Regions from separate parts of the Paenibacillus konkukensis genome, predicted to be linked through region 2. Evidence: predicted binding sites of a transcription regulator. Region 2 holds the regulator's gene; the other holds the start of a gene.
What was found. The regulator CtsR, encoded in region 2, represses protease genes until heat stress. The targets are predictions, from matches to a motif close to ATGGTCAATAAAGGTCAAACA.
Positions count from the first base shown of each region.

Region 1 (4,421 bases), 760 kb from region 2:
GCAGCTGCTCGCTTCGCGCCGAGGGGCGGAGGAGCGAGGGGCTGCGACAACGCCTTCCTTGCAGGGGAAGGTCGTGATAGGCGACCGGCCTGCGGCCGGACTGGTGGTCGCCCTGCATCGCAAGGCGGACTCCAGCTGGATGTATCCGCCGTACGGTCGCTATCCGATGGCGATGACGGACGACGCGGGTTCCTTCCGCTTCTACGACGTGCCTGAAGGCGAGTACGAAGCGGGCGTCGGCGCCGATCCGGCGGAGCTGAGCGGATATTATCTCAGCGATCTGGGAAGCGAGACGGTAACGATTCGATCCGGAGCGACGGCGGACTATGATCTGCGGTTCGTTCCTCAGGTGAAGGTCGTTCAGCCGACGAACAAGGAAGTGATCGCATCCGGCCGGTTCGAGTTTAGCTGGGAGCCGTATCCCGGCGCCGCGAGCTACAAGCTGTCGATCGCGGCGCTGGAGTTCGGCGAGGACGGCAAGCCGCAGGGCGTCTCTTCCATTCCGCTGGATGAGGCGTGGACCGAGCCTAGGGCGGAGTACGATCTGGAAACGCTGCGGACGTATCGGAGGGGGCTCAGCAAATCCTTTTCCCAAAATGAAGTATGGATCGGCTCCTCCGGCATTCTGGGGATCGTATACCCCGGGGGCCATTTCGTTTGGTCCGTCGACGCCTTCAACGACCGGGGCGAGAGAATAAGCAGCTCCAGAGGCTATTATACGTCGCTGAACGGGTCGGAGCCGTTCTTCTCCGTCTCCGACAAGGGGCAGCTGCCCGGCGACAAGCTGGTGCTGCAGGGCGATTACAAGGGGGCGATCCGGGCATATGAAAGCGAGGGCGATAATCCTTATGCGTTAAGGGCGCTGGCGATTATGGCGCTGGACGGGATTGAACCAGGGGACCGGGGCGATAAAGCGAAGGCGCTTGCGTACTTGCGGCGGCTCCCGAATCCGGCGCCGTTCGACCTGGAGCTGATAAGGTCTGCGAGCGAAAGGAACTGATCGGGAGCGGAGGCAATTGAAAGTCATGGATGGCGGCCTGGAAGCCGCGGATCTTGGCGTGCCGCGCTGCACGGAAGCCGATAGGCGGGCCGGCTGCTTTGGCTTTAACGCGGGCCGGCTGCGCCCCGACGTCAAAAAAGCCTGCGAAACCTCCCGATAACGGGCGGCCTCGCAGGCTTTTATTTTGAAGCATATGCAAAAATTAGACGCGTTCAATGACTTTATCGATCAGGCCGTAAGCGGCGGCTTCCTCCGCGTACATGAAGTTGTCGCGGTCGGTGTCTCTCTCGATTTTCTCGAACGGTTGTCCTGTGCGCTCGGCCAAAATATGATTCAGCTTATCGCGCATTTTCAGAATGCGCTTGGCGCGGATTTCGATATCGCTGGCTTGACCTTCGGCTCCGCCCAGCGGCTGGTGAATCATCACTTCGCTGTTCGGCAGCGCAAAGCGTTTGCCCTTGGCGCCGGCTGCAAGCAGGAACGCGCCCATCGATGCGGCCATACCGACGCAGATGGTCGATACGTCCGGCTTAATGAACTGCATCGTATCGTAGATAGCCATTCCTGCGGTAATCGAACCGCCGGGGCTGTTAATGTATAGGCTGATATCCTTATCCGGGTCCTGAGCGGCCAGGAACAGCAATTGGGCGATGATGGCGTTGGCCACAACGTCATTGACCGGAGTTCCCAGAAAAATAATGCGATCCTTAAGCAAACGGGAGTAAATATCGTAAGCGCGTTCTCCTCGTGCATCCGGTTCTACGACCATTGGAATGAAACTCATAAGCTGCAGCCTCCTTAAATTTCATATATGGTAACACTATAACCATCATAGCGTAAAAACAAACAAAGGTCAAGGAAGGTCAAACAGAGGTGACAAAAAAACCTCTCTTCCTGCGAGGATGCAAGAAACAGAGGCTTTGGTTATCGTTAATGTGAGTAAAGATGGCGCGCCCGTAAGGAATCGAACCTTAATCTCAGGCTCCGGAGGCCTACGTCATATCCATTGGACCACGGGCGCGTATTAGTTTGTCTCAAAAAATGAGAAGCAAGAGTTATTATATGATACTATTCGGGAAAAAGCAACCCTGCAGAAAAGGAATTTGGCAAGAAAAAGCTTCGGCAGGGTTGTCTAACGAATGTTCAGGATAATGAAGCGGGGAGCTTCTCCTCAGTATAGACGTTTTTCACGCAGTCGTAGAAGGCTTGCTCGGCGTCGGTTAGCTGAATATCGCGGCGATAGACGAGGCCGTTCTTCCGTTCGATCCGCAGTCCGCAGACCGGTTTCGTCAGCAGAGCTCCCTTGTCGAGCTGATCGCGAACCGCGTAAACCGGCAGAAAGGCAATGCCCAGTCCGTTCTTAACGGATTCCTTGATCACCTCAAAGCTGCTCATCGGCACGGTCGACAGCCGAATCCTCAGCTTCTCCAGCGGAGCGAGAATGCTGCTTTGCAGCAGGCGGCTTTGCGGCAGCAGCAGGGTCGTATGTTCGAGATCGCGGGCATACAGCGTTTTTCGTTCGGACCAGGGATGATCGGGAGGGAACACCAACAAGAATTGGTCTTCGAACAGAACATAATGATCCAGTTCCGACTGGATATAGGAATCGTCATCGTATAACGGCATAAAGGCCAGGTGAATTTGATGCTGCGCCAGCATGCGATGCAGATCGTCATAGCCGTATGTATGAAGCTCGAAGCGCTGCTTCGGATTGGAATGGCGGAATTGCCCCAATAGATCCGGCAGCACGTAGACCCCGATATAATTGCTGGCGTAAATGGACAGAACAGGTTCGGTTTGCTGGGACTGGGCAATCTTATCGGCGGCTTCCTTGAACATTTGCGTGATTCTGCGCGCGTAGTCGTAAAAAATTTCTCCTTGAGGCGTCAGCTTCACCGTTCTCCCGGAGCGGACAAGCAGCTTGGCGTCCAGCAGTTCCTCCAACTGCTGAATATGGCCGCTGATCGTAGGCTGCGAACAGTACAGCCGCTTGGCCGTTTCGGTGAAAGAGCCGCACTCCGCGAGCGTAAGAAAGGTCTCCAGTCTCTCGAAAGTTTTCATTCCTCCGGCCTCCGCAAAGATAATGTGCTTAGAGCGAAGTATACTATATATGATAATGATTATCAATATCATTAATAGATTCGTCTCGGAATTCCGCGAGCTCAAACGGTCCTTGTCCCAGCGGGCGCAAGCTTTGCCTCAGGAGGAACTTCTGACGTTCAGACGCATATCCTAAACATGGGGGCGGCGGTGCAAGGCGGAGGTCGGCGATGCTGAGCCGGGGGCGGGCACAGCGTTCGAAACCGGGGGGCCGGCCTAACCATGCGGGCGCAGCAAGCCCTTTTGCCCGTATGCCGCGGAATTTTTGTCCGATTTGTGATTTGTTAGTTGAAAATGGTTTTCAAATTTTATATAATGAGGACAGCTAAGTGAAAGCTTAGTTGTTTTTTTGGAAGATGTGGGACTAAAAATGTAGTACTGGGACGAAAGGTGTCCATGTCACAGCGGGAGAGTGTTTTATGAGAGATATGCTCGATATTCAAAAGCAGCTTCTGCCGGACCTACTGGACACGCTGAAAAAGAGATATACGATATTGCACCATATTATGGTGTCAGGAATCGTCGGTCGCCGAACACTGGCCGGATCGCTGAACACGACGGAGCGCATCTTAAGGGCCGAGGTCGATTTTTTAAAAGCGCAAGGGCTGCTGGAGGTCGACGCCTCCGGTATGAAGATCAGTGAAGCGGGCCGTCAACTGCTCGACAAGATCGAACCGATGGTCAAGGATTTGTTCGGATTGGCGGAGCTGGAAGACCGCATCCGTTCGCATTTCGGTTTGAAGCAGGTCGTTATCGTGCCGGGAGATTCCGATGCGTCGCCGCATACGAAGAAAGAATTGGGCCGTGCCGGCGCAGCGGTATTGCGCAAATACGTGTCCCAAGACGAAGTCATTGCGGTAACCGGCGGGTCGACGATGGCGGAGGTCGCCTACCACTTGTCCTCTTCCACTTCGCTCAAAGGCAGCTGGTTCGTGCCGGCTCGGGGCGGACTCGGCGAGAGCGTGGAGCTGCAGGCGAATACGATTGCCTCGACGATGGCGAAGAAGACGGGGGCCAAATACCGGCTGCTTCATGTGCCCGATCACTTAAGCGAAGAAGCTTACCAGACTTTGATGCAGGACGGCACTATCCTGGAGATCATTCAGTTTATCCGCAAAGCCCGCATCGTCATCCACGGCATAGGAGAAGCTATGGTGATGGCCAGAAGGCGCAAAGTAGACGCAGCGACGACGGCGATCCTGCAGAATGACGGAGCGCTTGCCGAGGCGTTCGGGTATTATTTTGACCGCGACGGCACCATATTGCACAAGATGCCGACCGTAGGGCTGCGCATCGAAGATATTCAACAGATGGATTGCGT
Region 1 is NZ_CP027059.1:4,087,197-4,091,617, reverse strand. Features, by position in the region: gene SK3146_RS17540 (tetratricopeptide repeat protein) at 1-1,000, shown strand, start outside; gene SK3146_RS17535 (hypothetical protein) at 1,017-1,160, shown strand; gene clpP (ATP-dependent Clp endopeptidase proteolytic subunit ClpP) at 1,203-1,784, opposite strand; tRNA gene SK3146_RS17525 (tRNA-Arg) at 1,947-2,021, opposite strand; gene SK3146_RS17520 (LysR family transcriptional regulator) at 2,144-3,061, opposite strand; gene SK3146_RS17515 (sugar-binding transcriptional regulator) at 3,520-4,421, shown strand, end outside.
Region 1: clpP (ATP-dependent Clp endopeptidase proteolytic subunit ClpP) is a predicted target of CtsR. The motif match lies at 1,850-1,870, and genes of this name have one in related genera.

Region 2 (4,421 bases):
GAGCAATGAGCAATATGCTGCGTTCATTCGGGAGCAAATCGATACCTGGATCAAGATCCAGGAGGAAATCGGACTGGATGTTCTCGTCCACGGGGAATTTGAGCGGACCGATATGGTCGAGTTTTTCGGCGAGAAGCTCGCAGGCTTTGCATTTACGCAAAACGGCTGGGTGCAGTCGTACGGTTCGCGTTGCGTGAAACCGCCGGTTATATTCGGGGATGTAGCGTTCACGGGCGAAATGACGGTAGAAGAAACCAGATATGCTCAGTCTCGTACCAGCCGTCCGGTTAAAGGTATGCTGACTGGACCGATTACCATCATGAACTGGTCATTTGTCCGCGATGACATCCCTCGGGAGCAGATCGCATACCAGTTGGCCTATGCGCTCAGACAAGAAGTGGAGGCGCTGGAGAAAGCGGGCATCGGTATGATTCAGGTTGATGAGCCTGCGGTTCGCGAAGGACTTCCGCTGAAGGAAGAAGAGCAGGAAGCTTATCTGGCATGGGCGGTCAAAGCTTTCCGCATCGCCACCTGCACGGTACAGGAGACGACGCAAATTCATACGCATATGTGCTATTGCGAATTTCACGACATGATCGACTCCATTGAGGCGATGGATGCCGATGTCATATCCATCGAAACCTCCCGCAGCCACGGCGAATTAATTCATAGCTTCGAGTTGAACACCTACAAGCTGGGCATCGGTCTAGGCGTATATGATATTCACAGTCCGCGGGTTCCTAGTGTAGAGGAAATGACGGGCATGATCGAACGAGCTTTGCGTGTGTTGGACCCTAAGCTTTTCTGGATTAATCCGGACTGCGGCCTGAAAACCCGCGGACTCGAAGAGACGGTTGCGTCTCTGCGCAACATGGTGGATGCAACGAAAATTGCCCGCGAAAAGTATGCTGCCTTAGTCTAGGCCGTATACGGAGCAATAGAGCTATAGTTTATCAAGCCCGGTCAAAGGATTAAGTTATAGCGGAGCCATAGCGCTCCAGCCTGAATTCAAAACGTATGCTCAGCATGTCGTCAATAATGCCAAAACGTGATCGGAGGAGCTTCTGGCAGAAGGTATCGATCTTGTATCTGGAGGAACGGATCATCAGCTTGCGTTACTAAATCCGCTGTCTGTAAACGCAGCGAACGGTCGTTTATTCGGGCAAAGTATTTGATCTTCGGGTCAAATACTTTTTCTCATTTCAGGCGGGTTATTTTTGCCGAAAAAGTTGGTGGTCATGGTGAATTACGAATTCTCAGGCGCTTTGCCGAACCAAAAAATAATTTTATCGAAGGAATGTCTCATTGAAGAAGCTAACTGTGTCTTAATTTTCGCCTTTTATCAGGGCAAGCTGGTTCTTGTCCGGCATCGCAGCCGCGGCTGGGAATTACCCGGAGGGAGCAGGGAGGAAGGCGAGTCTGTGATCCAAACGGTTAGAAGAGAGTTGTACGAAGAGGCGGGAGGAGAGCCGGATTCGATTGAGCGGATCGGACAGTATTTAATTTTTGAACAAGATAGCCTTGTGTATGTGAAAAATATATATGTCGCAACGGTCAAAATGATTGGAGAACTGCCGGACGGATTTGAAACGCATGGCGTCATGCTGGCAGATCCCGTTCCGAAACAGGCAGACATTATGTATAATCCGTCGTTTAGCCCCTTAATGAAAGATAATGTGTATTCGATTGCTTCCGAATGGATCAAGGATCATCGGTTTACCGTTTCTTTAGAGAAAAGGACGGGGATTTCGCCTATGGATTCGTAAAGGTATACAAGGCAGATATCGGTTCTTTTATGGTCTTGTACAGTTTGGGAAGCAGCGGAGTCTTTCGGTGTTCATATCCTTCGAGGAAAACAATATTTGGAAAGTGCTCTTACGGTAAATAGGCGCATTTTATGTTAATACTTAAATTAAGAAGACGGTTCGGCACGATGTCCGTTATTAATAAAAAATTAGGCTTCTGCCGCTCGATATCAGTGTTTATCCATAGTTGCAAATTTTCTGAAAACTGCTATAATGTTATTAAAGTCAAAGAAAGTCAAAGTCAATTTACTTCTGGGAAGGAGGTTGAATTGATGCGTAATGTCTCCGAGGTCATCGAACAATACTTGAAGCATATCATTCAGCAGAGCACTGACGGCATTGTAGAAATTCAGCGCAATGAGCTGGCGGATCAATTCGAATGCGTCCCCTCCCAAATCAATTATGTCATCAGCACCCGGTTTACTTTGGAGAAAGGCTACATCGTCGAAAGTAAGCGCGGAGGCGGAGGCTATATCCGAATCCAAAAGATTGAGCTGAATACGCACGGATCTGTTCACGATCATATATTCAAAACGATCAGCTCGCAGATCGACCAGAGTGCTTCTGAAGGTCTCCTGTATCAGCTGGAGGAGAACGGTTATATTACTCCGAGAGAAGCCGCGATTATGAGGGCGGCTATATCAAGGGAAGTGCTCTTGCTGAAGCTTCCGCTGCGCGATGAAATCCGAGCCAAAATTATGAAGGCTATGCTGATATCCTTGTTGAGCAAATAAGGAGGGATTCTGAAATGCTTTGTCAGGAATGCGGGAAAAAACAGGCAACGCTTCATTTTACGAAAATTTTAAACGGCGAAAAGACCGAGTTTCATATTTGCGAATCATGCGCCCGGGAAAAAGGAGAGCTGATTCCGGGGACTCCGAACGGCTTTTCCATTCACAACCTTTTGTCGGGGCTGCTTGATTTCGAGCCAACCACTCATAACTCGGCGACTTCGAAGGCTCCGCCAAGCCGCTGCGAGCAATGCGGATTAACGTACTCGCAGTTCAGTAAGGTGGGCCGGTTCGGCTGCAGTTCCTGCTACAAATATTTCGGCGACAAGCTGGACCCTCTATTTAAACGGGTCCATGGAAGTACGCTTCATACCGGAAAGGTTCCTAAACGATCCGGGGGGATCATCAAGCATAAGAGGGAAATTGAGAACTTGAAGAAAGAACTGCTGCTGCGGATCGAGAAGGAAGAATTTGAAGAAGCCGCTCAACTTCGAGACGTTATACGCGACTTGGAGAAGAAGGTGGCCGAAAGCTAAACTTCTTTTGGCGAGTTAGGAGGAATTGCAGATGACAGTGAATCGATTTACCGAGCAGGCTCTAAGCGATTGGATGAAAGGCGACGGTCCCGACTCCGATATCGTGATCAGCAGCAGAATCCGTATCGCGCGAAACCTGCAATCCTACCCGTTTCCGATGCTTGCAACGAATCAGCAGTCTTTGGAAGTGCTGGAGAAAGTATCGGATGTTTTGCAAAATGAAGAACTGCATACGATCAGCCGGTTTTCACTGATTTCCCTTGCCGATCTGAACGACCTCGAAAAGCGGGTGCTGGTCGAAAAGCATCTGATCAGCCCGGCGCTGGCCAGCGAATCGCGCAACGGAGCCGTTATTCTCAGCGATAACGAGTCGGTCAGCATTATGGTGAATGAAGAAGACCATTTGCGAATACAATGCTTGTGCCCCGGTTTTCAAATTAAGGAAGCTTGGGATTTGGCCAGCCAAATCGATGATATATTCGAAGTGCAGTTGGACTATGCTTTCGATGAAAAACGCGGTTATTTGACAAGCTGTCCGACCAATGTAGGTACGGGAATTCGCGCTTCGGTGATGATTCATTTGCCGGCGTTGGTACTGACCCAGCAAATTAACCGTATTTTATCGGCCATCACGCAAGTAGGGCTGGCGGTTCGCGGGCTGTATGGAGAAGGAAGCGAGGCGCTCGGCAACCTGTTTCAAATATCCAACCAGATTACGCTGGGTCAGTCCGAACAGGAAATTATCGACAATCTGTACGGCGTCGTTCGGCAAATTATCGAGCACGAGCGCGCCGCGCGGGAGAAGCTTCAATACGAAACAAAAGCCAAGCTGCTGGACCGGATCAGCCGATCCTACGGGATCTTGTCGTACGCGGCGATTATGGATTCGAAGGAAGCAGCACAAAGGCTCTCGGACGTTCGCCTGGGGGTTGATCTGGGGATCATCAAAAATGTTCCTACACAAGTCATGAATGAACTATTGGTCATGACGCAGCCGGGTTTTTTACAGCAATATGCAGGAGAAAAGCTAACGGCTGAAGAAAGAGACATAAGAAGGGCGCAATTGATCCGCGAAAAGTTTTCGCAAACGTAGGCATGAATGCCGACGGAAATTCCCCTTTATATGGTATTGCAGAAATAATTATTCCTTTATGGAGGTGTTACACATGATGTTTGGCAGATTTACAGAACGTGCGCAAAAGGTGTTGTCTTTGGCACAAGAAGAAGCCGTTCGTTTAGGTCATAATAATATTGGCACCGAGCATATTTTGCTGGGATTGATTCGCGAAGGAGACGGTATTGCAGCGAAGGCGCTTATCGCTCTGGGGCTTGGTCTGGAGAAAATTCAA
Region 2 is NZ_CP027059.1:4,848,630-4,853,050, forward strand. Features, by position in the region: gene metE (5-methyltetrahydropteroyltriglutamate--homocysteine S-methyltransferase) at 1-922, shown strand, start outside; partial or broken gene SK3146_RS21090 (serine hydroxymethyltransferase) at 993-1,139, shown strand; gene SK3146_RS21095 (NUDIX domain-containing protein) at 1,218-1,766, shown strand; gene SK3146_RS21100 (CtsR family transcriptional regulator) at 2,078-2,539, shown strand; gene SK3146_RS21105 (protein-arginine kinase activator protein McsA) at 2,554-3,072, shown strand; gene SK3146_RS21110 (protein-arginine kinase McsB) at 3,104-4,165, shown strand; gene clpC (ATP-dependent protease ATP-binding subunit ClpC) at 4,239-4,421, shown strand, end outside.